DNA from 3 places in the Pseudomonas sp. HLG18 genome. Region 1 is predicted to be linked to each of the others. Evidence: predicted binding sites of a transcription regulator. Region 1 holds the regulator's gene; each other region holds the start of a gene.

Region 1 (9,932 bases):
TGGGTGCCCACCGAAAGGATCACCACATGGCCTTCGCGCTGCTCTTCGTGAGCTGCGGAGCTGACCAGCCAGCGCTTGAGGTAGAACAATGGCAGCGCCTTGTCCCGCACGATCACCACTTCCTGGCCGTCCACGACGTTGGTGGTCGACAGGTCGAGGTGGAAGATTTCGTTGACGTTCACCAGCGGGAACGCGAACGCCTGGTTGCCGAGCATCACCATCAGGGTCGGCATGATCGCCAGCGTCAGCGGTACCTTGATGACGATTTTCGAGCCCGCGCCCTTGGTCGAGTAGATGTTGATCGAACCGTTGAGCTGGGAAATCTTGGTCTTCACCACGTCCATGCCCACACCGCGGCCAGACACGTCGGAGATCTCGGTCTTGGTCGAGAAGCCCGGGGCGAAGATCAGGTTGTAGCACTCGGTGTCGCTCAGGCGATCGGCGGCATCCTTGTCCATCACGCCGCGTTTCACGGCGATGGCGCGCAGGACATTCGGGTCCATGCCTTTGCCGTCGTCGGAGATCGACAGCAGGATGTGGTCGCCTTCCTGTTCAGCGGCCAGGATCACCTTGCCGCCACGGGCCTTGCCCGAGGCTTCGCGTTCTTCCGGCGACTCGATGCCGTGGTCGACCGCGTTGCGCACCAAGTGGACCAGCGGGTCAGCCAGTGCCTCGACGAGGTTCTTGTCGAGGTCGGTCTCTTCGCCCACCAGTTCCAGGTTGATCTCTTTCTTGAGCTGACGCGCGAGGTCGCGAACCAGACGCGGGAAGCGGCCGAAGACTTTCTTGATCGGCTGCATCCGGGTCTTCATGACAGCGGTCTGCAAGTCGGCAGTGACCACGTCGAGGTTCGACACGGCCTTCTGCATCGACTCGTCGCCGCTGTTCAGGCCCAGGCGCACCAGACGGTTACGCACCAGCACCAGCTCGCCGACCATGTTCATGATTTCGTCGAGACGAGCGGTGTCCACGCGAACGGTGGTCTCGGCTTCGCTCGCCGGTTTTTCCGGTGGCGGTGTCGCCGGAGCACGGGCCGGAGCCGGTGCAGCAGCGGCAGCCGGTTTGGCCGGTTCGGCTTTCGGCTCAGGCGCTTTTGCGGCAGGTTTCGCCGCAGCGGCCGGGGTCTTGGCGGCAGGCGCTGCAACAGCCGAAGCATTGCCGGCTGTCACGACGGCACCGGTGGCGACGTCAGTGAACTTGCCTTTGCCATGCAGATCGTCGAGCAGCGATTCGAACTCGTGGTCAGTGATCAGATCGCTACCGGCCGCCGCCGCTGCCGGAGCAGCATTCGCATTCGCAGGAACGGAAGCAATCGCCGACTCCAGCGCATCGACAGCAAAATTGCCCTTGCCGTGCAACTGATCGAGCAAGGCTTCGAATTCGTCGTCGGTGATGTCCGAGCTGTCGCCCGCCGCCGGAGCAGCAGGTGCAGCAGCGGCCGGAGCCACGGCGTCGGCCGCGAACTGGCCTTTGCCATGCAACTGGTCGAGCAGCGACTCGAACTCGGCGTCGGTGATTTCATCGCTGGCCGCTTCATCGGAAGCAGGCGCAGCGGTAGCCGCCGGGGCTTCGGCTTCGGCCTTGACGGCGTTCAGCGAGTCCAGCAACTGTTCAAATTCGTTATCGGTGATGTCGCTGGAGTCCCCGGCCTCGTTCTCAACGACCAGTTCTTCGATCATCTCGGCAACGGGCGAAGCCGGGGCTTCATCCGCCGATTGCGGTTCGGCCAGGCGCGCCAGGGCGGCCAGCAGTTGCGGGGTGGCGGCGGTGATCGGACTGCGATCGCGGACTTCGCTGAACATGCTGTTCACCGCGTCCAGCGCTTCGAGCACCACGTCCATCAGTTCTGCATCGACGCGTCGCTCACCCTTGCGCAGGATGTCGAACACGTTTTCGGCGATGTGACAGCACTCCACCAGCTCGTTGAGCTGAAGGAAGCCGGCGCCCCCTTTTACAGTGTGGAAACCGCGAAAAATTGCGTTGAGCAGATCTGCGTCATCCGGGCGGCTTTCCAGCTCGACCAGTTGTTCGGACAGTTGCTCAAGAATCTCGCCGGCCTCAACCAGGAAATCCTGAAGGATCTCTTCATCGGCGCCGAAGCTCATTAATGGGGTGCTCCTACAGGTCTAAAAACCTAAACTCAAAATCCAAGGCTGGATAGCAAATCGTCCACATCGTCCTGACCGGACACAACGTCTTCTCGTTTATCGGCATGAATCTGCGGACCTTCACCCTGCGAGAGATGTTTTTGTGGATCTTTTTCAGCAAGCATCGCCGCACGGTCATGTTCGATGCCCGCAAAGCGGTCCACCTGGCTGGCCATGAGCACGAGCTTGAGCAGGTTGCTTTCGACTTCGGTGACCAACTGGGTCACGCGCTTGATCACTTGACCTGTGAGGTCCTGGTAATCCTGGGCCAGCAGAATGTCGTTGAGGTTGCTCGACACCGCGCGATTGTCCGCGCTGCTGCGTGACAGAAAACCGTCGACCCGGCGCGCCAGTTCGCGGAACTCTTCAGCCCCGACCTCACGACGCATGAAGCGGCCCCAGTCAGCACTCAACGCCTGGGCTTCGTCAGCCAGACCATTGACCACAGGGGTCGCGCTTTCCACCAGATCCATGGTGCGGTTGGCCGCGGCTTCGGTCAGCTTGACCACATAGCCCAGACGCTCGGTCGCATCAGTGATCTGCGACACTTCCTCGGCCTGCGGCATGTGCGGATCGATCTGGAAGTTGACGATCGCACTGTGCAGTTCACGCGTGAGCTTGCCCACTTCCTGGTACAGGCCACGGTCACGGGTCTGATTGAGCTCATGGATCAGTTGCACAGCGTCGCCGAACCTGCCCTTTTCAAGGCTTTCGACCAGTTCGACCGCGTGTTTTTTCAGGGTCGACTCAAAGTCGCCCTGTGAAGATTCTTTATGCTCCATAGCTCCCCCGCGCGTCATCAGCCGATGCGTTCGAAAATCTTCTCGATTTTTTCTTTCAGCGCCTGAGCCGTGAAAGGTTTGACCACGTAGCCGTTAACGCCGGCCTGGGCCGCTTCGATGATCTGCTCGCGCTTGGCTTCAGCGGTCACCATCAGCACTGGCAGGTGCTTGAGTTTTTCGTCGGCGCGCACGTGACGCAGCAGGTCGATACCGGTCATGCCGGGCATGTTCCAGTCGGTCACCAGAAAGTCGATGCTGCCGCTGTTGAGCACCGGAATGGCGGTGGTGCCATCGTCGGCTTCAACGGTGTTGGTGAACCCGAGGTCACGCAACAGGTTCTTGATGATCCGCCGCATCGTTGAGAAGTCATCAACGATGAGGATTTTCATGTCTTTGTTCAATTCGACCTCCAAGCAGTCTTAAACGCGCCCAGCACCTGGACGCGCCATTTCAATCAATCCGGCAAAGCACTCGACGACTGTCTGGAGCACAACAGAGCAAGACCGGTGCCGTTCACCACCGCACCAGCCTCGTTCGCAGTGTCCCCACACTGCCTTCAGCGCGCTCGCCACTCTCCCAAACGCCCCCGCAAACGGGCCGCGCACTGGCTGTGTAACTGGCTGACCCGCGATTCACTGACGCCAAGGACTTCACCGATTTCCTTGAGGTTCAGTTCTTCGTCGTAGTACAGCGCCAACACCAGTCGCTCACGCTCCGGCAAATTGGCAATCGCGTCCGCCAGCGCCGCCTGGAAGCGCTCGTCTTCCAGGTCACGCGACGGCTCAAGATGAGCACTGGCGCCATCCTCGTGCAGCCCTTCATGTTCGCCGTCCTGCAACAGGTCGTCGAAACTGAACAGTCGGCTGCCCAGGGTGTCATTCAAAATCCCGTAGTAATCGTCGAGACTCAATTGGAGTTCGGCCGCAACCTCGTGATCTTTAGCGTCACGTCCGGTTTTAGCTTCAATCGAGCGAATCGCATCGCTGACCATTCGGGTGTTGCGGTGAACCGAGCGCGGCGCCCAGTCCCCCTTGCGCACTTCATCGAGCATCGCGCCACGGATCCGGATGCCCGCGTACGTTTCGAAACTGGCGCCCTTGCTGGCGTCGTATTTGGTCGAGACTTCGAGCAGGCCGATCATCCCGGCCTGAATCAGGTCCTCGACCTGCACACTGGCCGGCAATCGCGCCAGCAAGTGGTAGGCAATGCGTTTGACCAGCGGCGCGTAACGCTCGATCAGCTCGTACTGCGCGTCACGCGCCGACTTCTTGTAAAGATTCATACCGCTGGCGGTCATAGCACAGGTCCTGCCGTTTGCTGCACGAGGCGCTCGACGAAAAATTCGAGGTGGCCGCGCGGGTTGGCGGGCAGCGGCCAGGTATCGACCTTTTGCGCGATCGCCTTGAATGCCAGTGCGCACTTGGAACGCGGGAAGGCTTCATAGACCGCACGCTGCTTCTGCACCGCCTTGCGCACGCTCTCGTCGTAAGGCACCGCACCGACGTATTGTAAGGCGACGTCGAGGAAGCGATCCGTGACCTTGGTCAACTTGGCGAACAGATTGCGACCTTCCTGCGGGCTCTGGGCCATGTTGGCCAGGACGCGGAAGCGGTTCATGCCGTAATCGCGGTTGAGCAGCTTGATCAGCGCGTAGGCGTCGGTGATCGAGGTCGGCTCGTCGCAGACCACCAGCAACACTTCCTGGGCTGCGCGAACAAAACTGACTACCGAGTCACCAATACCCGCAGCGGTGTCGATCACCAGCACGTCGAGATTGTCGCCGATGTCGCTGAACGCCTGAATCAGACCGGCATGCTGGGCCGGGCTCAGGTGAACCATGCTCTGGGTGCCGGACGCGGCCGGCACGATGCGGATCCCGCCGGGGCCTTGCAACAGCACGTCGCGCAGCTCGCAGCGGCCCTCGATCACATCGGCCAGGGTACGTTTGGGGGTGAGGCCCAGCAGAACGTCGACGTTCGCCAGCCCCAGGTCGGCGTCCAGCAGCATGACCCGACGGCCAAGCTCTGCCAGCGCCAGGGACAAGTTCACTGACACGTTAGTCTTGCCGACGCCACCTTTGCCGCCGGTCACCGCGATCACCTGTACGGGATGCATGCTGCCCATGTTATTTCTTTACCTTGTCTTGCATAGACGGAGGCCACATTACTGGCTGCGCGTTCACAACCGGAACAATGCATGGCAGACCATCGATGTAGGTACAAAAACGGTTCATTACCTCAGCCAACCTGCTTGGTCGGACTGTGGTAGATATCAGCGAACATGTCAGCCATGGCTTCTTCGCTGGGTTCTTCCTGCATTTGCACGCTGACGGCGCGGCTGACCAATTGATGACGGCGCGGCAGATGCAGATCATCCGGAATCCGCGGGCCGTCGGTCAGGTAGGCGACCGGCAGTTCATGACTGATCGCCAGGCTCAGCACTTCGCCAAGGCTGGCCGTCTCATCCAGTTTAGTCAGGATGCACCCGGCCAGCCCGCAACGCTTGTAACTGTGATAAGCGGCGGTTAGAACCTGTTTCTGGCTGGTGGTTGCCAGCACCAGATAATTTTTCGACCGAATGCCACGACCGGCCAGGCTTTCCAGCTGCATGCGCAGGGCCGGATCGCTGGCTTGCAGGCCGGCGGTATCGATCAGCACCACGCGCTTGCGCAGCAGTGGATCCAGCGCCTGCACCAGGGACTGGCCCGGATCGACGTGGGTCACCGACACATTGAGGATCCGGCCCAGGGTTTTCAACTGTTCCTGAGCACCAATGCGGAAACTGTCCATGCTCACCAGCGCGATGTTCTGCGCGCCGTACTTGAGCACGTAGCGGGCAGCGAGTTTGGCCAGAGTAGTGGTCTTGCCCATGCCGGCCGGGCCGACCATGGCAATGATCCCGCCCTCTTCCAGCGGCTCGACTTCCGGTACGGCAATCATTCGTGCCAGATGCGCCAGCAGCATGCGCCAGGCCTGACGAGGTTCGTCGATCTCGGTGATCATCGACAGCAGATCACGGGACAACGGGCCCGACAGACCGATGCGCTGCAGACGACGATACAGATTCGCCTGAGCCGGGCGGCTGCCTTGCAGCTGATTCCAGGCCAGGGTGCCGAGCTGTACTTCCATCAGCTCGCGCAGGCTGTTGAGTTCGAAACGCATCGAATCCAGCGCACGCGGATCGACACCAGCGGCCGCCGGCGCAGGTGCCGGGGCTGGACGGGCCGGAGCGGCATACGTCGGTTCTGTCAGAGGCTCGGCTGCGGTCAGCGGCAGGCCGGCGGTCAATGGCAGTCCGGCGAACAGCTGGCGATTGGTGTTGCCGTCGGCTTCGCCACGCAGGCTCAGTTCGGCCTGGGCGGTGACGATACGCGACTGGGTCTTGCGCAGCTCGTCCTCGAGTTCCATGTTCGGAACACGCGGGGCCAGCGCCGACAGTTTGTAATCCAGCGCCGCCGTCAGCTCGACACCGCCGGCAATGCGGCGGTTGCCAATGATGGCGGCATCAGCGCCCAGCTCATCACGAACCAGCTTCATGGCCTGACGCATATCGGCGGCGAAAAAACGCTTAACTTGCATAAACCACTACCTCAGCCGTTGGGCCCTACTGTCGCAACGATGGTCACTTGCTTGTTGTCCGGAATTTCCTGGTAGGCCAGCACATGCAGTCCAGGAACTGCCAGGCGGCCGAAGCGCGAGAGCATCGCGCGAACCGGGCCTGCTACCAACAGGATCACCGGTTGTCCTTGCATTTCCTGACGCTGCGCCGCTTCGATCAGCGAACGCTGCAGTTTCTCGGCCATGCTCGGCTCCAGCAGAACGCCCTCTTCCGAGCCTTGTCCTGCCTTCTGCAGACTGTTGAGCAATATTTGTTCCAACCTTGGTTCCAAGGTGATCACAGGCAGCTCGGAGTCAGTGCCTACAATGCTTTGGACGATGGCGCGGGATACGCCAACGCGCACGGCAGCCACCAGCGCGGCGGTATCTTGACTCTTGGCGGCGTTGTTGGCGATCGCTTCGGCAATGCTGCGGATGTCGCGCACCGGCACGTGTTCGGCCAACAGCGCCTGCAGAACTTTGAGCAACTGCGACAACGTGACCACACCCGGCACCAGCTCTTCAGCCAGTTTTGGCGAGCTCTTGGCCAGCAATTGCATGAGTTGCTGCACTTCTTCGTGGCCGATCAGCTCGCTGGAGTGCTTGTACAGAATCTGGTTCAAGTGGGTGGCGACCACGGTGCTGGCGTCCACCACGGTGTAACCGAGCGATTGCGCCTGGGCGCGCTGGCTGACTTCGATCCACACCGCCTCCAGGCCAAAAGCCGGATCTTTGGCGGTGATGCCGTTGAGCGTGCCGTAGACCTGCCCCGGGTTGATCGCCAGTTCGCGATCCGGATAGATCTCGGCTTCGGCCAGGATCACCCCCATCAGGGTCAGGCGATAGGCGCTCGGCGCCAGGTCGAGGTTGTCGCGGATGTGTACGGTCGGCATCAGGAAGCCAAGGTCCTGGGAGAGCTTCTTGCGCACGCCCTTGATCCGCGCCAGCAACTGGCCGCCCTGGTTGCGGTCCACCAGCGGAATCAGGCGATAGCCGACTTCCAGGCCGATCATGTCGATGGGCGTCACGTCGTCCCAGCCCAGCTCCTTGGTTTCCATGGCACGGGCCGGCGACGGCAGCAGTTCCTGCTGACGCTTGACCTCTTCCAGCGCCTGCACCTTGGCCACGTTCTGCTTTTTCCAGAACAGATAAGCACCACCGGCGGCCAGCGCGGCCATGGTCAGGAACGAGAAGTGCGGCATGCCCGGCACCAGCCCCATGACCGCCATCAGACCGGCGGCCACCGCCAACGCCTTGGGCGAGGCGAACATCTGGCGATTGATCTGTTTGCCCATGTCTTCCGAGCCGGAAGCACGGGTCACCATGATCGCTGCCGCTGTCGATAACAACAGTGATGGCAATTGCGCCACTAAACCGTCACCGATGGTCAGCAAGGCGTACACCTTGCCGGCGTCAGCGAAGGACATGTTGTGCTGGAAGATACCGACGGCCATGCCGCCGATCAGGTTGATGAACAGAATCAGCAGGCCGGCAATGGCGTCACCGCGAACGAACTTGCTGGCACCGTCCATCGAACCGTAGAACTCAGCCTCTTGGGCGACTTCGGAACGACGGGCCTTGGCCTGGTTCTGGTCGATCAGACCGGCGTTGAGGTCGGCGTCGATCGCCATTTGCTTGCCGGGCATCGCATCGAGGGTGAAACGCGCGCTCACCTCGGAGATCCGCCCGGCACCCTTGGTCACTACGACGAAGTTGATGATCATCAGGATCGCGAAGACCACGATACCGACCACGTAGTTGCCGCCGATCACCACCTCACCGAAGGCCTGGATCACCTTGCCGGCAGCGGCGTGGCCGTCCTGACCATGGAGCATCACCACCCGCGTCGACGCCACGTTCAGCGCCAGTCGCAACAGCGTCGCCACCAGCAGGATCGTCGGAAACACCGCAAAATCCAGCGGCCGCAAGGCGTACACGCAGACCAGCAGCACGACGATCGACAGGGCAATATTGAAGGTGAAGAACACGTCGAGCAGGAACGGCGGCACCGGCAACATCATCATCGCCAGCATGACCAGCAGCAACAGCGGCACACCCAGATTGCCCCGACTGAGATCGGCAATGTTCGAGCGAGCACTGTTGATTAACTGAGAGCGATCCACCGGTTTTCCCCGTTCCTTTAAAGCAAACTTTTGACGCCCGAAGCAGGCGCACGGCGGCTACTGCAAGAAGCCTTCCAACTTTTGCCAAGGCTTGAAACAGAGGGGTGATGAATGCACAAAGGGGCGGCACGCACGTCGTGCGCCCGCCCCTGTTCAGCGATGTTCACTGAGATGAAACCCCGATAGTCAACTGGCTACCAGAATGTGCGCCGAAGTGATCGGGCCGAAGGAGAGGGCTGCATTATCCAGATAGCGCGTGCCCCTGAACACGCTGTGACCATCGACATCGACAACGTCCTCCTCCGTAGACATCAGTACCACCATGGTGACAGGCGCGACATCAGTGGACTTCGCATGACCCTTCATCAGATTAAATGCCCATTCGAAGCGAATGAATGGCAGGTCCCTGATTTCGATCGGAGGAGCCCCCGCATCCAGCCGAAAGTACTGCCGCGACGTGATGCGCAATTGGTTGCCGACCGACGTGAATGAGGGTTTTCCATATCGTTGTTCTACGGGCCCGCCATCAGTCGCCCACTGGTCCATGTAATAACCACGGTCGGTGAAGAGAGCGAACAACGACGGGTTATCGCTGATATGACCGGCCGCACCAAAGAAGTAGTTGTAGGAGTAGTGATACGCAAACCCGGCCAGTTCAGGCCGGATCGCATTGATGGGGTTATCCAGATAATTCGGAATGTACTGATTGGCCATGACCAGAAAATTGAGAAAGTCCAACTTCAGGTCGCACGTCACCTCATAGACGATGGCCCGCTCGCCTGCGTCCCTTTCCAGCTTCCCTGAAACGAACTCCATCTCCATGCCCGGCAGTTTTCGGTAAACGCGCCCTGTCATGTTCTATCCCCTACTTCAAGTGAATGAGTTATCAACCACTGCGTTCGCAGAGTGCGAATAGGCAACGGCGTGAATTCCGGATTTATAAGGCGCCCGGGAACAACACGCGTCTACTGTCAGAACTAACAGGTCGCGGGACGTTTCAGACCGACGGCACCCATTGTCTTTTAAACTCCCGTGTTTAAAAGACACCTCCAGACACGCCTTCGAGGCTACGAATTCTTGCGCCATTGCCTACAGCTACGCCAGAATCCGCCGGCTTGTGCGCCTTGGGGGCGGGTTCTATTGTGGATCGGTCGCTGACGAATCAGCGATCGGGTTTAGCGACTCGAATCATAAATAGGTGCACCAGCGCTCCATGCCTTGTCGCAGACTCAATGTCTGCAACTCCGCTATGGTGGCTGTATGCGGGAGACCCTCGGGTCTGCC
Region 2 (9,932 bases), 1.2 Mb from region 1:
AAAGTTTCGACAAAATTTCCGCGTTGTGACCGGTCGGTTTCGCCTCGCGAAAACCAGTCTAGGCCAGATCCTAGAGCGGGCCAGGGCAATCGGACGAATTGTTCGACAATCTGTTGCGAGGTCGCAAAAACCGTGGCTTGGGGACGAGACGCGCCCCGACGAAGTGCATGTCTGGCGGCATCGATGATGCAAATTGGTGACCGGTCAGTCACGTTTTCGGGCGCTTGAAAAGTGTGCGCGCACTGTTGCGGTGCGTGCAGGAATGTTGGCGTGCGGTCAGTGGGTGCTGCTTCGCGGGCAGGGGTTGCCCGCGAATGGGACGAAGGTCAGTTCAGCAGGCGAAGCGGATCTCCCGCCGACCAGGCCTGAATGTCCTCGATCATCTGCGAAAAGAACTGCTGATAGTTCTGTCGGCTGACGTACCCGACATGAGGCGTGGCCAGTACATTGTCCAGCGTGCGAAACGGGTGCAGTGCCGGCAAAGGCTCCTGATCGAATACATCCAGAGCCGCCCCGGCGATGCGTTGTTTCTGCAAGGCCTTGATCAGCTCGGCTTCGTCGACAATGGGCCCGCGTGCCGTGTTGACCAGCAGGGCGGTCGGCTTCATCCAGCCCAGCGCCTGGGCATCGACCAGACCACGGCTGCGGTCGCTGAGCACCAGATGCACCGACAGCACGTCGGCCTGTTCGAACAATTGCTGCTTGCTGACATAAGTGACGCCGGCCTGTTCGGCGCGCTCGGCGGTAAGGTTTTCGCTCCACGCAATGACGCGCATGCCGAACACCTGCCCGAACTGCGCGACCCGTTGGCCGATACTGCCGAGCCCCAGAATACCGAGGGTCTTGCCGTGCAGGTCGCCGCCCAGACCTTGCTGCCATTGTCCGGCACGCAGGGCATTGGCCTCGTTCACCAGATTGCGGGTGGCGGCCATGATCAACGCCCAGGTCAGTTCCGGTGCGGCGTGTTTGTAGCTGTCGGTGCCGCAGACCCTGATTCCGAGTCGGGCCGCGGCCGGCATGTCCAGCGCTGCGTTGCGCATGCCGCCCGTGACCAGCAGTTTCAGGTTCGGCAAACGCTTGAGCAGGTCTTCATCGAAGCGCGTGCGTTCGCGCATCACGCAAATCACCTCGAACCGGCCCAGTCGTTCGGCCAGTGTGGCGTTGTCCGCCGGGTACTCATGGACAAAGGTCACTTCACCGAGACTGTCCAGCACCGACCAGTCGACCACGTCCCGCGCCACGTCCTGCCAGTCATCGATTACTGCAATCTGCACCGCCATCAGCCTTGACTCCTCAACGAACGGGATTGGTTTTGTTCAGCCAGTCGAGCAGCGCCTGGTGGAACTGCGTCGGTTCTTCCATTTGCGGCGCGTGGCCCAGGCCGGGGAATTCCACCAGTGTGGATTGCGGGATCAGCTTCGCCACCTGCTTGCCCAGCACCTCGTAGTGACCGATTTTCGCCTTCACTTCGGGCGGTGCGATGTCCTTGCCGATGGCCGTTGTGTCAGACGTGCCGATCAGCAACAGGGTCGGCATCTTCAGATCCTTGAACTCGTAGTACACGGGCTGGGTAAAGATCATGTCGTAGATCAGCGCCGAGTTCCATGCGACCTGAGTCTTGCCCGGCCCGTTGCTCAGGCCGGCGAGCATGTCCACCCAGCGGTCGAATTCCGGCTTCCAGCGACCGTCGTAATAAGTGCTGCGCTCGTAGTCGCGAATACCCTGGGCGGTGACTTTCAGTTCGCGCTGATACCACTGATCGACGCTGCGCCACGGCACGCCGAGGGCTTTCCAGTCCTCCAGGCCGATCGGGTTGACCAGCGCCAGTTGCTCGACCTGATCCGGGTATTGCAGGGCGTATCGGGTGGCGAGCATGCCGCCGGTGGAGTGGCCGAGCAGGGTGGCTTTCTGAATGCCCAGCGCCTTGAGCATTTGCTGGGTATTGGCCGCCAGTTGCTGGAAGCTGTATTGATAATGTTCGGGTTTGCTGGAAGTGCAGAAACCGATCTGGTCCGGAGCGACCACCCGGTAACCGGCCTCGCTCAGGGCCTTGATCGAACTGTCCCAGGTCGCGCCGCAAAAATTCTTGCCGTGCATCAGCACCACGGTGCGCCCGTTGGCCTTGCCGTGGGCGGCGACGTCCATGTAACCCATCTGCAGAGACTGGCCCTGGGACTGAAAGGCAAAGTGCTTGAGGGTGTAGGGATACTCGAAACCTTGCAATTGCGGGCCGTACTGCGGGCCTTCGGCATGAGCAAGCAGGGGCAGGGCAGCGGTCAGCAACAGGCCGGGCAGCCAGCGGGTCAGCGACACAGACATGGGACAACTCCACAGGAAATCGGCCGATGCTGGAACGGCCGGATTAGGGCGACGTTAAACACAGGCAACGTCCACCGCAGAACGTTCAACCGAGCCAGCCGAGGGTGAGCATCGCCAGCACCCCGTAGCGAGCGCCTTTGGCGAGGGTGACGATCAGCAGAAAACGCCCGAGGGGTTCGCGCATGACCCCGGCGATCAGCGTCAGGGGATCGCCGATGACCGGCAGCCAGCTGAGCAGCAGCGACCAGTGACCATAACGCTGATAGTGAACACGGGCGCGGGCCATGTGCTTCGGGCCGACCGGAAACCAGCGGCGGTCCTGAAACCGTTCCAGCCCGCGCCCCAGCCACCAGTTGACCAGCGAACCGAGGACATTGCCCAGTGTCGCCACAGCCAACAGCCCCCACAGCCAGTAACGATCGCTGACCAGCAGCCCGACCAGCACGGCTTCCGATTGCAGCGGCAGCAGCGTCGCCGCGCCAAACGCGGCCAGGAACAGCCCGAGATAACCCGCCGTCATCAATGGGCCGGGTAATCCGCCACCACCACATCGGCACCGTCCTTCTTGAGGCCGATCACCTGATAGGCATCGCTCATGCCGTCCATTTCCATGCCCGGCGAGCCCATCGGCATGCCCGGTGCGGCTACGCCCAGCAGGTCGTCACGCTTGCTCAGCGCCAGCACCTGTTCGGCGGGCACATGGCCTTCGACGAATTTGCCGTTGATGATCGCCGTATGGCACGAGGCCAGGCGTGGCGGTACGCCGTGTTGTTGCTTGAAGGAGCTCATGTCCGCCTCGACGTGATCCTCGACCTTGAAGCCATTCGCCTCCAGGTGGCTGATCCACTTCTTGCAGCAACCGCAGTTGGCGTCGCGATGGACTTCGATCGGGATGAGGTCGGCGGCTTGCGCCAGGGAGGAAAGGAGCAGGGCGCTCAGGGCGGCCAGACGCAGAGGGTTTTTCATGCAGGGTTCTCGACTCGGGTGACGGTCAAAAAGAACGCATTTTGACCGGTTTTTCCGACCCGGCATCAACGGAGTGTTTCCAGTTGATACAAGGCAGGCTGTCAGCATGATCGTAGATCAAAGCTGACAGCCTCCTGAGTGCGAGATGACAAATCCGTCAGCTGACCTTGAACCGGCCCATGATTGCGCTCACCCGACCGTTGGCCTCTAGGAGCTGGCGGGTATTGGTTTCACTGGCCTGGCCGCTTTGCACCAGCTCATCCACCATGTGGCGGATCTGCACCATGCTGCGATTGATTTCTTCGGTGACGGCGCTTTGCTGTTCGGCGGCCGTGGCGATCTGGGCACTGAGGCTGTTGATATGGCTGACGGAGCCGGCCATGTCGTCGAGCCCGCTGGTGACCCGGGCGGTGGCGTCGGCAGCGGACTGGCAACTGGCCTGGGTGTTTTCCATGGCGCTGACCGAGGAACTTACGCCCTGGGTCAGGCGGGTCAGCATTTCGTTGATTTCCGAGGTACTGGCCTGGGTCCGGGCAGCGAGGGCACGTACCTCATCGGCGACCACGGCGAAACCGCGCCCCTGTTCGCCGGCGCGGGCAGCCTCGATGGCGGCGTTGAGCGCCAGCAGGTTGGTCTGCCCGGCGATCGCACCGATCACCCCCAGAATCTCGGTAATGCGCTGGGCGTCCTGCTGCATGTTTTCGACTTTGTGCGTCGCACTGGCCACTTCATCGATCAGCGCGACGACGCTGCTGGTGGCTTCGCCCACCACGACCCGAGAGCGGTCGGCATTTTCGTTGGCCCGTTGGGTAAACGCCGCGGTTTCGGCAGCGTTTTGCGCGACGCTTTCGGCAGTGGAGCTCATCTCGTTGATAGCGGTAACGGTCTGGTCGGTTTCCGAGGCATGGCGCAGCAGGATCTGGCTGGTGTGTGCCGAGGTGCGCTGCAGGTTGTCGAGGCTCGAAGCCATGGCGCCGGTAGCCTGGGTGACCTCGCCGATCATGTTTTGCAGATAGGCGATGAAGGTGTTGACCGAATGGCCAATGGCACCGAGTTCGTCTTCGGCACGGATGGTGATGCGGCGGGTCAGGTCGGCATCGCCGCTGGACAGCGAATCGATGTTGGCCTTGAGCGCTTTCATGCGCGAAACCAGTTGGCGAATGGCGTAGACCTGCAGCAGCACCAGCAGGATCACCAGCGGAATCTGCAGCAGGCTGAGGCTGCTGAGTACGTCGTCACGTTGCGCGGTGAGCATTTTGGTCGGCAGTGCAGTGGCGAGGAACCACGGTGTGCCTTCGATCGGGCGCATGAAGAAGGTGCTGGCTTCACCGTTGTTGTCGAATTCGACACGCTGCGCCTGATCGCGATTCTGCAGGCCAGCCTTGACCTGGCTGGCGAAGGTAGAACCGGCGGCCAGTTCGCTGATGTTCTTCAACACGATCGGGCCGCTGATACGCGAGCTGTTGCTGATGATCTTGCCGTCGGCCTCGACGATCAGCATTTCGGCGTTGAGGTCTTTTTCCTTGCGCGCCACCAGGTCGTTGAAGAAGCCCAGGGTCACATCGATGGTCGATACGCCCCAGGCGCTGCCGTTTTTCTGGATGGCCATGGCGCAGTTGGTGCGCGGCTCGGCGCTCGCATCATCTTTATAGGCAGCGGCCCAGGCGCATTGCCCGCGCGGGGTCTGCATGCCGCCCTTGTACCAGCTCTGGTCGTAGTAGTTGGGGGCCGCGTCGCTGTTCCAGAAGGTGTTCACGGCGAGCTTGCCGGAGCTGTCACGGTGCCAGAAGGTACTGAACTTGTTGCGTCCCGCCTCACGCTGACCTGGCAACGGCCAGATACCACCGCCGAACACCTTCAATTCGCCGTACTGATCCACCAGCCCCGGCAGCACGGTATCGATGGCGGCGCTGTCGAGCAGTGGAATGGTCTGGGTGATGCTGCGTTGCTGCGACTGAACCTTGTTCAGTTCACCCTGGATCTGCTGGGCCACCTCGGCGATGCGGTTGAGCACGACTTGCTCTTCGGTATGGCGCAGTTTGGGGGCGACCAGTTGGCTGATGCCCACCACGGTCAGGACCGACAACAGCAGGATGAACAGAACCAGAAACAACGTATAGCGAGCCTGAATGGTACGGAATGCGGGCATGGAGACCGGTCCTTGAGCAACGTTCTTATTAGGGGATGGGAGCAAAACAGTAGGGGTATCCCTTACATATCGTCGCGACGCGAGGAAGCTTTAGGTACTGGCGTACTAAAAGAATCCCGGAACGTTGATCGGCCAGTAACAGGCTCGACACATTCAAACTAACCAGCCCGTTTGTTAGAGTAAAAAGTCGATTTTATTGAAGCCGTGAAAAGGGCTTCGGATCAGTAAATCTGGGGCTTGCATTCATTTGTATCGGAAATGTACATAAATTGTAAAAAAGTGAAAAATGGGTTGGTGGCATTCGTTTGCCGGCCGATACTCCGGGCAATTCAAGACGTTCCACAAGGATATTTTTCATGTTCTTTTCGCAAGGAGCACGCTCATGACCGTTGGTTATACCGGCGCCTGGCAACCCAAGGCGGGTTTGCTGGTTCGAGATACCGCAAGTTCAAGCAAACCGGTTTCTCAAAGCCTGAAGGTCAAGCAGATGCTGGCGCTGGTCGGTAACGACCCCACCGCGATCAATACGGCGGAGATGGACAAGCAGGGGCTGCACAAGAACATCAAGGGTTTCGATCCCACCAGTGTTTCAGCCAAGCAGTTGGGCAGCCTGAGTGCAATGTTGCGTAGCCGGGGCCTGATTTCCGAGATCACGTCCATGACGTTGCTCAACGCCGGCGACAAGTTTGATCGCTTCGGCGTACAGAAGGATCCGGACGCCAAGTTCAATGCGCTGGAGTATTTCGCGACGCAGCTGGAAACCATCCAGAACAACAATCTCAAGGGTAACAAGTACGCGAATACGTTGATCCCCGAGTACAAGAAAGCCATCTATGTGCTGCAGAACCTGAAGACTTACGGTCAGGGCGGGGAGCGCAAGCCTCCAACCGATCAAGGTGTCAAAGCCAAGGCATGAAAAAAGGCCCGCCCGGGAACGGAGCGGGCCTTTTCATTTTATGGAGCGGTCAGTTGCCGGTGCTGCATGTCGTCATGCAAGCGCTGCATCTGTGGGCAATGCAGGGTCAGGGGCCTGGGTTGGAATCCGCGATGAAACAGCGCCAGCCATCCCTCACCCCGGCCATCGGGCGCCATTCCGGTGAACACGAACCCGATCGCCGAAAGCCGGCGCCAGGCATTGTCGAAACCCTGTGCGAGCCTGAGCCTGATCGATATCAGCCAATGGGCGGGCAGTTGCTGCAATTGCTTGAGCAAACTGTCGTCGACTTCACTGAAGACTCCGTCATAACGCCCCCATTGTTGTTTCAGCTGCGCCGGCGCGCCGATCCAGGGCGAAACGTTCAACCGCGTTCCGAACACTTCGCACATCTGCTGCATGAACTCACGGCATTCCTGCGGCCAGGTCAACGCCGGCAGCGGGCGCCGATAGCCATCGACGGGGGCGTAACCCAAAACGAGCGATTCCGTCCCGGCCGCGCCAAAGGGCGACGGAGCATGATCGGGCAGGAGACCGGTGTTGTGAAAACCAAGACTGGTGGCCATTTTCTGCGTGTAGGGGTGATGGGTCATCTGCTTGATCGTGACCCCCTGATAACCGAGCGCCTGCGCATGGATCAGCAAATGTCGGCTCAGGCGCGTAGCGACGTTCCGACCACGGAACTGTTCATCGACCACGCTCAGCGCCAGTTCGGCGACGGTCGATCCCTGGTCGAGAATCAACGTGGCATGTCCCGCCACCTGATCGTTCGTCACCGCCACCAACGAGTGCCAGTGGCCGTCGGCATGGTTCTGACTGATCATGCGGGGCAGATAGACATGCGGCTGGGCGTAATAATCGCCATAGATCTTTCTGAACAGACGACTCACGGCGGCGGCGTCACTGGCGCGGTAACCTCGCAGCGTAATCGATTCCATCAGCAACGCTCCTTGCCAGAGGCGTTATAGTCGCGCCGGTCCAGCACGCGCTGACGTTTACCGGAGCGTGGATGACGTACCAGTTCCTGAACCGTGCAGCAGCGAACCCGCAACGCCAGCAAGTGATCGGCGCTCAGTTGCTCGATCAACGGATAGTCTTCGATCAATGCACGGTGCAGCGTCAGGTCGGTTTCAGCCATTGCCGGAGTCATGGCGTTCGGTGCCCAGTGCAGGCGCAGGATATCCATCGCCTCATCCTGCTCGATCACCAGTTGCCAATCATCGCTCCCGGTGACCCGCCGCACGGTCTCGCCGATCGCCTGCGGCAGCAGGGTCAGAATACCCACCCGTATTCGCTGGCTGTCGGCGCAACGACCCATCAGCGCGAACTTGCGCCGGGATGTCCCGCTCGGCTCTCGCCAGCAGGCCCGGTCGCCGACCGGGTAGCGGATCAAAGGCATCAACCGGCGCGTCAGGTTGGTTATCACCAGGCGTCCGACACGGTCGCATTCCTCGATCACTTCGCCGGTCTGCTCATCGAGAATTTCCAGCACAGCGTGGCGTTCGGGGACCCGATGTTCTCCCAGGTCGCAGTCACGATGGCTGGCTCCGATGAACCCGGCGTCCACGCTGGCGTAGCCGATAGAGGCTGCACGGGCATTGGGAAGCACCTGCTTGAGTCGTTGCAACTGTGCGTCAAACAGGCTTTCGCCGGCGTAGAGCAGGGTGGTGACGCCTTCGAGGACTTGACCTTGGTGCTCGAGCCAGGCTGCGAAGGTCAGCAGATGGGCGGGCACACCTGCCAGCACGTTGATCCGGTGCCGGGCAATCGCATCGGCCAGGGCGCCCGAGGCGACATGGCCGGTGAACGGAAACTCGACGACCTCGATTTCCATATGCGTCAGCGCATCGTGAGTGAAGATAAAACTGGCATACAGATCCCCGACAAAAAACAGGTTGGCGACCCGGTCCCCGGTGCTCAACTGCGCGTCGAGGCTGCGACCGAAGTCCGTCACCAGTGTTCGCCACTCCTCGCGCCGGAACAGTGAAAACTTCCCGGCACTGGTGCTTCCTCCCGTTTTGAAGATCAGCGCGTCATTCAGCGGCGCGGTCAGGACAGGCCATTGGTCGAGGTCATGACTGCCTTTCCAGTATTGAACGGGGTCAATCACCGGCAGTTTTTCCAGCGATGGGATCTGCCGGGGAAGCCCGGCAAAATGGCGTGCATAAAAGTCTGAATGCTGTCGCGCAAACGTCACCAGTTCTTCCAGTTCAAATCGTGTGTTCATCATTGGCTCCTTGCCTGTTTGCGCCGGGACCAATGCCCCGATTGTCGATCAGCAGCGGCGTCTTGCCGCTGTGTTTGTTGCGGGTGAATTCGGTGCTGCCGCAGACTTCCACCTCCACCGTCAGCAGGCCTGTCTGGATGAGCGTGGCCAGCGTCGGATAGCCCGACAGGCGATGCTGAACATCATCGGGTTGCCGTGGGCTGCGAAACCGCATGCGTTCCAGGCCGTCCGGAGCATGTTCGAGGATCAACTGAAAATCGCTCTGCAGATGCTTTGCCAGTTGCGACAGGCAGATGAAGTCCGTACCGATGCGCACGAGTCTGCCGTGCCGCTGCAACAGTTCGAAGCGCGGAGTGGGCAGGCCGCAGTCACAATTGCCGGGTATCCAGCGGCCGCTGTCACCGACGTCGTAGCGCTGGACATCCTGACCCTCCCGTTCGATGGAGGTGAATACCAGGCGTCCGGTTTCACTACCGGTCACTGGTCGATCGGCGTCGAATTCGACAATTTCCAGATGCTGGATATCACTCATCAAATGGAACACGCCATCGCCGGTGGCCGGGCAGGCGTGGCCGAGCGGCCCGGCATCGACACTGCCGTAAACGGCCGAACGGATGAGCCTGACGCCACAGTCGCGCATCAGCGCAAGGCTTTGTTCGCCAGGGTGTTCGCCACCGAGAAATACCTTTTCGATCCCGCCATAGTCACGCAGCCGTGCCTGCTCGTTGAGAAACAAACGATGCAGAGTACTGGGCATGCCAACCAGTACGGTGACGCGCTGATCGATGATCAACTGCGCGATGTCGCGATAGTCGTCATCGGCCGGTGCGCCCATCGGCAGGTGTGTGGCACCCAGCAGTTCCAGCACCTTGGAAAAACTGAAGAAGCCACCGTACAGCCCGCCGCTGAAGAACAGGTTCATCACCCGGTCCCGGTTCGGGTCGAGACCGGCCGCGAACAAGCCGTCGGCGCTCGCGCGCATCTGCCGATCGAAATCCCGGTAGCTGTAGCCGGACAGCGCAGGAGTGCCGCTGCTGCCGCCGGAACGGAAGTACAACCGGGCCGCCGGGTGGATCGGGCGGGTGACAAAGACGTCTTTGCTCATGATCGGCAAGTCGGTCACGCCGGGAAACGTCGGCACAGGGTCGAGCGTGGCGCGGGTTGCCAGCGTGGTGCCCGGCAGGCTGACCGACACGCGTCGGCTCAAGCGTTGCAAGGCATAAACGCCATCGTGGGGTTCGCCTTCGTAGCCGTCGTGAATCGCGTGTACCGGGGTGACTCGTGTGACGCCTGCGGCAATCAGCGTCTGGGCCAGCTCGGCGATGTCGTGTTCAGTG
Region 3 (9,932 bases), 2.9 Mb from region 1:
GCAAGTGACGGTGGCCAACGCTCCAGAAGCCAAATCCCTGGAAAGCCTGGCCCAGACTTATGAGCTGCCACTGGCCGAGGGACCGCTGAAAGTCATCAGCCTGCCGGGCGTCTTCAGCCATGGCCGACTGGATCGCGGCAGTGCCTTGCTGCTGGAACACCTGGACAAACTGCCGAGCGGTCACCTGTTGGACTTCGGTTGCGGTGCCGGGGTGCTCGGTGCGGCGGTCAAGCGTCGTTACCCGCACAATCAGGTCACGTTGCTCGACGTTGATGCCTTCGCTGCCGCCAGCAGCCGGTTGACCCTGGCGGCCAACGGTCTGGAAGCCGAGGTGCTGACCGGTGACGGCATCGATGCCGCGCCGATGGGCCTGAATGCGATTCTGAGCAACCCGCCGTTCCATGTCGGCGTTCACACCGACTATTTCGCGACCGAGAACTTGCTGCGAAAAGCAGCGAAACATCTGAAAAACGGCGGCGAACTGCGGCTGGTGGCGAACAGCTTCCTGAAGTATCAACCGCTGATCGAAGAACATCTTGGCGTGTGTGCGATCAAGGCTGAAGGCAATGGTTTCCGGATTTACCGGGCCAAGCGCGGCTGAAAATTAGCACTTGCCGAATGGATTCTGCCTAGGCAGAATCCGCTCCGTCCTAGGGGAGTAGTCTCCCACGAGCGCCATGCTCGTCCGGCATACGTCAACATACTTGATCCTCAGATCATGGCGTATGCGACCCAAGCGTCCGCAGCAGACGGATCGCAGGGTTTGACAAGACCTATGACACGCACACCTTACCCGGGGCGGGAAGGCTGTACGTGTCATAGCCGTGTCGACCCGCCCCTTAGGAAATCCTGATGCTGGACTCGTTACTCGTTCCCACCGCAATCGTTGCCCTGGCCGAAATCGGCGACAAGACGCAACTGCTCGCGCTGATTCTCGCCGCTCGCTTTCGCAAACCCTGGCCGATCATTGCCGGCATCGTCGCTGCGACCCTGGCCAACCACGCGGCAGCCGGTGCGGTAGGTGCCTGGTTCGGCAGTTTCTTCTCCGATGCTGTCCTGCACTGGATTCTCGCCGCAAGCTTCACCGCCACCGCCCTGTGGACGCTGGTGCCGGACAAGATGGACGACGACGAAGCCAGCACCGCCCGCAAGTTCGGGCCGTTCCTGACCACCCTGATCGCCTTCTTCCTCGCGGAAATCGGTGACAAGACCCAGATCGCCACCGTGATGCTGGCTGCGCAATACCCGGAACTGTGGCTGGTGATCATCGGCACCACGCTCGGCATGTTGATTGCCAACGTACCGGTGGTTCTGGCGGGTAACTTTGCCGCAGACAAATTGCCATTGACCCTGATCCGTCGCCTCGCGGCTTCGGCGTTCATGATTCTGGCAATCGTCGCGGTGTACAAGGCGATGCAGAGCAGCGGCTGGGTCTGATCCGGCAGACCGCTCCCATACTCAGTGTGGGAGCGGTCATTTGTTTCAGGACTTGGGCGCTTTTTCGTAGAGCGGCATGACCTTCGGAATCGCCGCCTGCAAGGCAGCCGTGCGACTGCTGGAGGACGGGTGAGTGCTCATGAACTCCGGCGGTGCACCTTCGGACGCCTTGCTCATCTTGTTCCACAGGGTGATCGCGGCGTTCGGGTTGTAGCCGGCGCGGGCAGCCAATTCCAGGCCGATCAGGTCGGCTTCGTTCTCATTGGCGCGGCTGTTGGGCAGTGTCATGCCGTAGTTGGCCACGGTATCGGCCAGCGCCAGGCTGTCCTGACCCAGACCGAGCAACGCGCCGGCGCCCTGCTTGGCCATTTCGATGCCATAGGCCTTGGACATCGCTTCACGACCGTGCTCGCGCAGGGCGTGGGCGATTTCATGGCCCATGACCGCAGCGATTTCATCGTCGGTCAGTTTCAGGCTGTCGATCAGCCCGGTGTAGAAAATGATCTTGCCGCCAGGACCGCAGTTGGCGTTGAGCTCGTCACTCTTGATCAGATTCACTTCCCACTGCCATTGCGCCGCATCCGGACGGAAGTTCGGCGCCTGGGCGATCAAGCGGTTGGCAATCGCCTGAACCCGCCTGGCTTCGTTGCTGGTCTTGTCCAGCACACCTTTGCTGGACGCCTCGCCAACGGTCTTCTGATAGGACTGGGCATACATCTGGTCGACCTCTTGCGAGGACAGCATGCTGAACATGTACTGCTTGCGCTCCACACCCACGGCACCGCCGCTGGTGGTGTTGACCGACTGACAACCGGCCAGCAACAGCGCTGCGCTCAGTGCACTTACAACCAATGTCTTGTTCATTCAAAAGCTCCCTGAAAACCTGCCGCGTATCCTAGGCGGGTAATTGTATCGACGCCAGATACAACGGACGTGTTGCACCTGTTTTCAGAAGACGCCCGCCAGTCCTGCAGGAAAAAATTCACATTCTTCGGCAAGCCTGCTGCAGCAGCGTCGCACACTGATCCATTTGCGACATCCGGCCCTGATTGCACGCGTTTTGCCTCATGGCGCAATAGTGGCTGCCGATACAGCAGCGGCAGACGTCCTCTCGCGTGCGGAGCTCCCATGAAGTTCAAGTCGATCCAGTTTTCCGTGGCCGCCCTGGCCGGCGCCATCGTACTCAGCGTGGTCGCCGCGCTGGTGCTGTATGCGCTGTTCTCCGGTGCCCGCACCCAGGAAATGGTCCAGCAACGGACCCAGGCCCAGTTCGAACAAGTCATCGAACAGCGCCTGACCTCGCTGGCGCAGACCCAGGTCAGCCAGATCCAGCGTGAACTGGAAGCGCCGCTGCTGATTGCCGGCGGACTGGTGCGCGTCAACGCCCTGCTCGGCACTCCGGGCACCGACGGCCAGCCACGACTGACCGTCAGCCGCGAGCAACTGATCAGCCTGATCAAGGAAAACGTCGAGAAGAACCCGAAGATTCTCGGCACTTACATCGGCTGGGAAAAAAATGCGCTGGATCACAATGACGCGGCCTATGTCGGTACCCAGGTTGTCGGCATCGACCCTGGCAACGGGCGCTTCCTGCCGTGGTGGTTTCGCAATGACGACGGCACCTTGGGCCTGGACAAACTGGTGGACGTTGACGACCAGAAGGTCCTGTCCACCGGCGTGCGCGCCAGCGAGTACTACCTGTGCTCGAAAGAAACCAGGAAATCCTGTGTGATCGATCCGGCCCCGTACAAGGTCGGCGACAAGATCGTCATGCTCGCCTCCTTCATTGAACCGATCATGCTCAACGGCACCTTCCAGGGCATCGTCGGCGCCGACCTGTCGGTGAACTTCATCCAGGAAATGCTGCTGGGCGCAAACCAGAAGCTCTACAGCGGCGCCGGGCAAATGGCCCTGATCGGCAGCAACGGCCGGATCGTTGCCTACACCCAGGACCCGAGCAAATTCGGCGAGAAGGTCAGCGACATTCTCGACGCCCAACAGATTGCCAACATGGCCAATCTCAAGCGCGGCGAAGTGACTTACACCATCAATAAAGAGCAAGGCCGGATCGAGTTGTACCTGCCGTTCGGCATCGGTCAGACCGACGCGCGCTGGACACTGATGCTGCAACTGCCACTGAACGCGGTGATGGCCGATCTGCAAAAGCTGCAAGGCGACCTCGACGCCCAGCGCAAATCCGACACTTTCGGCATGGCCATGGTCGGCCTGATCATTGCCGGCCTCGGCCTGCTGGTGATCTGGCTGGTGGGCCACGGCATCGCCCGTCCGCTGAAGCAAATGGTCACCATGCTCGACGACATTGCCCAGGGCGAGGGCGACCTGACCCGTCGCCTGACCAGTGATCGCAACGACGAACTCGGCTCCATCGCCAAAGGCTTCAATACCTTCCTCGCGAAATTGCAGGGGATGATCACGCAGGTGGTAGCGTCGGTACAGAGCGTCAGCGATTCCTCGGAGCACACCGCGGACATCGCGATCCGGACCAATATCGGCATTCAGAAACAGATGGCCGAGATCGATCAGGTGGCCACCGCCGTGCAGGAAATGACCGCCACCGCCCAGGACGTCGCGCGCAACGCGACCCAGGCGGCACAAGCCGCCAGCCATGCCGATCAGGCGGCCAGTCAGGGCATGCAGATCGTGCGTGACACCTCCAACTCGATTGGCGTGCTGGCCGTGGAAATCGGCAAGGCCGTGGACGTGGTGCAGACGCTGGCCAAGGACAGCGAGAACATCAACGCGATCCTCATCGCCATTCGCGGGATCGCCGAGCAGACCAACCTGCTGGCCCTCAACGCCGCCATCGAAGCAGCACGTGCCGGTGAACAGGGTCGCGGGTTTGCCGTGGTGGCCGACGAGGTGCGCAACCTGGCGCAGAAGACCCAGAAAGCCACCGAAGAAATCCAGAGCATGATCCAGCAACTGCAGCAGGGCACCCGGGATGTGGTGCGGGTCATGGAAGACAGCCAGAACCGCACCGACGAAAGCGTGCAGCACGCGGCCAAGGCCGCCGAAGCGCTGGAGACCATCACCCAGGCGGTGTCGGTGATCAACGACATGAACACCCAGATCGCCAGCGCCGCCGAGGAACAGAGCGCAGTGGCCGACGACATCAACCGCAACGTGATCAACATCGGTCAGGTGGCGAACGAGGTGGCCGGTGGTGCAGATGAATCGAGTTCGGCGAGTGCGGACCTGACCAAACTGGCGGAGCAGCAGCGGCGGTTGATCAATCAGTTCAAGGTTTGACCGATCAGGCCGGAGTCAGACACTCCGGCCCGTTGAGCTTCGGATCATTGACCAGGTTCGCCAGCACCCGCTCACGCAAGGCGGCGGGTTCGCTGGCGAGCAGGCCTTGCAGGACGTGCAGCGGCGTTTCCGGATCGAGCCATGCCGCCTGCCCCGCCTCGTCGAGAATCAACGGCCGGCGCTGACTGGCCGCCGACTGAGTGATCACCGCCGTGCTCAGCCACACCTGTTCCTGCACCGGATACGCCTCCCAGATCGCCGCAAAAAACAGCGAAGAACCTTCCCCCGGCGTCAACCAGTACGGGTGCTTGCGCACATTTCCGCGCCATTCGTAAAACCCGTTGGCCGGCAGCAGGCAACGGCGCAGGCGCAGGGCTTCGCGGAACATTGGCTGTTCGGCAACGGTTTCGGCCCGGGCATGGGCCGGGGTACGCGACAGATCAGTCAGCCACGGCGGCGTCAGGCCCCAGCGGGCACGGGCCAGGGTGCGCTGGCCATCAGGTTCGGCGCGCAGCATCAACACCGAATCGTTGGGGGAAATGTTCCACTGCGCCTGCTGATCAGCGGGAAAACCTGGCAGCGCCGCGAAGTCGCGGTTCCAGCGAAACAGGGCATAACGTCCACACATGGGGCAGCACGACTCAAGAAAAAAACGAACGTCAGCCTAACAGACCAGCGTACCGGGGAAGCTCTCCGGTTCATCGCCGGGCAGCGGCAGCGCGGCATTGTACGCGCTGATCAGCTCGCGGGCGTATTCGGCCTGATCGTTCTCGACCGAAAGCCCCAGCAGGCCGAAGATCGGCAACTCGCCCGTGCCGCCGAGCAGATCACGCCCCACCAGATGCGCCTCGATGCCTTCGCTGGCGAGCATGCCCTTGAGCATTTCGCCTTCCATCAGGTTTTCCGGCTCGTAGATTCGCTGCATGGGCGCACCTCACTCGTTTTCGCTGAAGACTTCCAGAAACCAATCCTCTCCATGGACCTGCAGTACGAACGTAATGGGTCGGCAACACACCTGACAGTCTTCGATATAGGTCTGATCGCCCGCCGACAGATCCACGGTCGTCTCGACTTCCTCCCCACAGTACGGACATTCATACAGTGCGCTTTCCAGCATCGCGGTCTCCCGGGTGACTTGTGCGTATAATCGCCGGTCTATTTGCAGGGCTATTTTTGTCTGGCTACTTTTTCAGACCGTGCCCCGTTGGTTTTCGATCCAAACCTTTACTTACCCTAGCCGTTTCCAACAAGAGAGCATGATGGGCGAATTCGATGCCATCCGACCTTACGACGACAGCGAAGTACCTGCGGTACTGGCAAGACTGCTCGGCGACAAGGCGTTTCTAGATATCCTCACCCACTTCCGCTTCCCGCGTTTCGCCGGTGCCTTCGGCTGGATGCTCAAACCACTTATAGCCCATCGGCTGCGTCGTGAGTTCGCCGACGTGACCTCCGTGGCCACTTTGCAGGACAAGGTCGAGTTCTACGTCGACCACACCATCGAGCGCGCCACCGATGGCGTGACCTACACCGGTGTCGAGCAATTCAAGTCCGGCAGCGCCTATCTGTTCATCGCCAACCACCGCGACATCGTGATGGACCCGGCCTTCGTCAACTACGCCGTGTACCACGCCGGCCTGCCGACCCCGCGCATTGCGATTGGCGACAACCTGCTGCAAAAGCCGTTCGTCAGCGACCTGATGCGTTTGAACAAGAGCTTTATCGTTCACCGTTCGATCACCGGACGCCGCGAGAAGATGGCCGCCTATCAACTGCTGTCGGCCTACATCAACCACTCGATCCGCAACGATTGCGCCTCGATCTGGATCGCCCAGGCCGAAGGCCGCGCGAAGGACGGCGACGACCGTACCGAATCGGCGATTCTCAAGATGTTCCACATGAGCCGCAAGGACGAGCCGTTCGGCGAGGTCATCCAGTCGCTGAACCTGACGCCGGTGTCGATCAGCTACGAATACGACCCGTGCGACCAGGCCAAGGCCCGCGAGCTGTACATCCGCGCCACCACTGGCACCTACAGCAAGGCGCCGGGCGAGGATGACGTGAGCATCGCCAAGGGCATCACCGGCTACAAGGGCCGGGTGCACGTGAACTTCGCCGCGCCGATCACCGAGCTGTTCGAGGACACCAAGCAATTGGCGGTCGAGATGGACAAGCAGATTCTCGGCGGCTACCGGTTGTTCCCGGTGCATTACCTGGCGTACGCGCAGTGGGCCGATGCCGATCCGCAATTGAACGTGCCAAAGGCTGCCGACGTGTTCGGCGCCGAGGAACTGGCCAAGGCCCAGAAGGAATGGCAAAGCCGTCTGGACGCCTGCCCGGAGGAGCACCGCCCGTATCTGGTGCTGCAATATGCGACGCCGGTGCGCAATCAGTACCGGGTCAAGGCTGGTTTGCCGCTGTAAGCGGTTTCGGCCGGATACAAGAACGGCGCCTTCGGGCGCCGTTCTTCGTTCAGTAGCGGGTGCTGATCCAGGAAATCAGCAACGCCAGCCCCAGACAGGCAAAACCGAAACGATAGAAAAACCGGTTCATGCGCAGGGTTGCCCAGTCCAGCACCGGCTCTTGGTCGGGCTGACTCTGACGCTGGGCCGCGATGCTGGCCATCGCCCGTTGTTCACGCCGACGGGTCGCGTGTAGCAGCCAACTGCCCGGGAAGGCCAGCAGCAGGGCCAGCAGGTTGATCAGTTTGGCGGGATGGGCGGTAAACAGCGTCATCAAGTGCAGCGACATCACAGACCTCAATCTAGACCGGTATGGCGAACGCCAGACCGACGACCGCGGCGCGGATTCTACCGAAACCCTCCCCGACTGCCCTACCCTTTGCGACAAATAACGCATCAATCGACCGATGGCTGTCCTGTGTCACGGCATCGTCATTTTTTTCGGCCACCCTGCGCGCCTCGAAACGTAAACGGAATGCGACATGCTTCACGCTGAAAACCAGGATCGCCTGTATCTCATCTCCCCGTCCGACGAACAACAGACCCTCGTCGGCAGCCTGGCCTTCAATGTTCAGGACCGTCACTGGCTGGTGTATTGCGCCCTCGGCGGGCACCAGCATGCGGACTTGCCCGAGACCGACCTGCTGACCGGCGTCAGCGTCCTCGACTTCTATTCGCAAGCTGCCTGAACGAAAAAGCCCGGAACCATCACTGGCCCCGGGCTTTTTCACATCAGGCGACTGCCTTATTCAGCGAGGATCTGACCCACGGTCGGATCCTTGAACAGACGGGTCAGCGCATCGCTCAGCACATCGCTGACCAGTTTGGTGTTGGTTTCCTGGTTCGGTGCCATGCCGAAACGCTGGTCCAGCGAGGCACCGTAACGACCGCTGTAACGACGGTTGGCGTTCTGCACGTCGGAGCGGAAGGTCGCGCCGATGGTGGCCTCGGTCACGTACATGCCTTCTTTCGGCGACTGGTATTTCAGTTCAGTCAGGGTCACGGTCAGTTGCGGTGCATTCATCGCGCCATTGGACGGGGTGAAGCCCAGCAGACGCACGGCCGCTTCGGCCTGGGCCTGCAACTTCGGCAGGATCTGCTCGCGCTGCACGGTGATGGCGCTGGTTTCCGGGTACAGGCCGCCACGGGTGCCGAGGGTTGGCGACGGACGACCGTCCACTACGCGGACCACGACAGGCTGGCCATGGCCGACCGGTGCCAGCTGAGTGGTCAGCTTCGGTTCCGGGCTCAGTTGTTGCGGGCTGTGGGCGCAGCCAACCAGGGTCAAACTGGTCACAGTGATCAAACCGAACAACAGGCGTTGCAACATGCTCTTCTCTCCAGAATCAGGCACAGACAGGCCCGCAGTATAGCGGTGGGCCACTGCGGGTCACCAGCACTGAAATCTCTGACAAACCCCGGTGCACGCGGTTCCTGTCACAGATTGTTCACCCCCCATACACGTTCGCGTCACGGCCTTCTGACAATCTTCCTCACAGACCCCAAAAGGAGCACTGCCATGCGCTATCTGATCTCGTTGTTCGCACCACGTCCGCTGCACCGCAGCTTCGCCCTGCTCGACCGCAACGGCCATTGCCAGGCTTTCAAGCAATGCAGCCTGCAGCCAATGGGTGACGGCTGGGTCGAAATCGAGGAAATCCGTCTCAACTGGTTGCACCAACCCCTGCCGGCCAGCGCCCGGGTCGAACAGCAGCGCCCTCGCGCACGCGCTCAGGCGATGTTGAGCATCTGACCGGATGCCTAATAAAAGTCATTAAACTCGACCAACTCCCCGCATTTCTTCGATACAATCTCCCCCCGATTATAAGGACGTCTCCTGATCGGGCCCCGCAACAGCGTCAATGCGCTTGCATTGGCATCCAAATCGCCCACAGAGAGCCGCCCACACAGATCGAGTGAAGCTGGCGTGCTTGCTGTTTCCCTGGCAAATCCCCGCTTTTCGCGAATCTGCAGAGCTGTCATGACGCTCGGTCACTGAGTTGTTTGCCCGTTTTGCCTGCCCATGTATCGCGTGGCGGCAAACCCTCCGGGCACGGTGCCAGGCCCGGACAGCCCTTTTTGAGGTTCACGTCTTCAAAAGAGCGTGAAAAAAACGGGTTTTCACAACTTCACAAGAGTGTGGCGAGCAAATGAATAGTTTTGCGTCTGAACATGCACCATTAGCGTCTGAAACAGCCCAACGACACAGGAACGGGTACGCCTCGAATACCGGAGCCTGAAGCCTGTCCGCTACGGATTTGGTTGCACAAACGGATGTCTCGACCATAAGTCGAATTGCCAGCCCCGCGCCGAAATGAGTTCATGTGACTCTAGAAGCCAGGCCGCACGCATCCGTCGAAGTTGCGAAAAATTGCGAAGATTCGGACATGGCAAACCTGGCCATGGGTACCTGGGGCGCCACTGACCTGCCCCGGACACCTGGCAGCCATGCCGACAATTTGGTGCTGCAGATTTTGGAGACGCGTTAAATGGCGCATAACGAAGCAGTCGACGTAGTTCTGGTTGGGGCCGGCATCATGAGTGCCACCCTTGCAGTGCTGCTCAAGGAACTCGACCCGGCGATCAAGCTGGAGGTCGTCGAACTGATGGATTCCGGTGCCGCGGAAAGTTCCAACCCGTGGAACAACGCCGGTACCGGCCACGCCGGCCTCTGCGAGCTGAACTACACGCCGCAGGCTGCCGACGGCACTGTCGACATCAAGAAAGCCGTGCACATCAACACCCAGTTCGAGGTGTCGAAGC

What was found. The regulator FliA, encoded in region 1, starts transcription of late flagellar genes. The targets are predictions, from matches to a motif close to CTAAAGTTTNNNNNNNNNNNGCCGNTAA.
Region 2: the regulator FliA is predicted to act here: its motif matches at 5,501-5,528, upstream of ACSPX5_RS08585 (methyl-accepting chemotaxis protein).
Region 3: the regulator FliA is predicted to act here: its motif matches at 2,502-2,529, upstream of ACSPX5_RS18730 (methyl-accepting chemotaxis protein).

Annotation. Positions count from the first base shown of each region.
Region 1 is NZ_CP195831.1:617,600-627,531, reverse strand. Features, by position in the region: gene ACSPX5_RS02955 (chemotaxis protein CheA) at 1-2,105, opposite strand, end outside; gene ACSPX5_RS02950 (protein phosphatase CheZ) at 2,141-2,929, opposite strand; gene ACSPX5_RS02945 (chemotaxis response regulator CheY) at 2,947-3,318, opposite strand; gene fliA (RNA polymerase sigma factor FliA) at 3,486-4,226, opposite strand; gene fleN (flagellar synthesis regulator FleN) at 4,223-5,053, opposite strand; gene flhF (flagellar biosynthesis protein FlhF) at 5,167-6,507, opposite strand; gene flhA (flagellar biosynthesis protein FlhA) at 6,519-8,648, opposite strand; gene ACSPX5_RS02920 (hypothetical protein) at 8,835-9,503, opposite strand.
Region 2 is NZ_CP195831.1:1,854,201-1,864,132, forward strand. Features, by position in the region: gene ACSPX5_RS08565 (D-2-hydroxyacid dehydrogenase family protein) at 327-1,280, opposite strand; gene ACSPX5_RS08570 (alpha/beta fold hydrolase) at 1,294-2,319, opposite strand; gene ACSPX5_RS08575 (YqaA family protein) at 2,405-2,839, opposite strand; gene ACSPX5_RS08580 (DUF411 domain-containing protein) at 2,839-3,285, opposite strand; gene ACSPX5_RS08585 (methyl-accepting chemotaxis protein) at 3,443-5,434, opposite strand; gene ACSPX5_RS08590 (hypothetical protein) at 5,817-6,350, shown strand; gene ACSPX5_RS08595 (GNAT family N-acetyltransferase) at 6,389-7,306, opposite strand; gene ACSPX5_RS08600 (phenylacetate--CoA ligase family protein) at 7,306-8,595, opposite strand; gene ACSPX5_RS08605 (aldehyde dehydrogenase family protein) at 8,579-9,932, opposite strand, start outside.
Region 3 is NZ_CP195831.1:4,084,906-4,094,837, forward strand. Features, by position in the region: gene ACSPX5_RS18715 (class I SAM-dependent methyltransferase) at 1-601, shown strand, start outside; yybP-ykoY riboswitch at 641-765, shown strand; gene ACSPX5_RS18720 (TMEM165/GDT1 family protein) at 853-1,437, shown strand; gene ACSPX5_RS18725 (M48 family metallopeptidase) at 1,483-2,301, opposite strand; gene ACSPX5_RS18730 (methyl-accepting chemotaxis protein) at 2,566-4,707, shown strand; gene ACSPX5_RS18735 (SOS response-associated peptidase) at 4,712-5,335, opposite strand; gene ACSPX5_RS18740 (putative signal transducing protein) at 5,372-5,632, opposite strand; gene ACSPX5_RS18745 (CPXCG motif-containing cysteine-rich protein) at 5,642-5,824, opposite strand; gene ACSPX5_RS18750 (1-acyl-sn-glycerol-3-phosphate acyltransferase) at 5,964-7,130, shown strand; gene ACSPX5_RS18755 (hypothetical protein) at 7,180-7,458, opposite strand; gene ACSPX5_RS18760 (hypothetical protein) at 7,652-7,858, shown strand; gene ACSPX5_RS18765 (YajG family lipoprotein) at 7,915-8,499, opposite strand; gene ACSPX5_RS18770 (hypothetical protein) at 8,689-8,922, shown strand; gene mqo (malate dehydrogenase (quinone)) at 9,659-9,932, shown strand, end outside.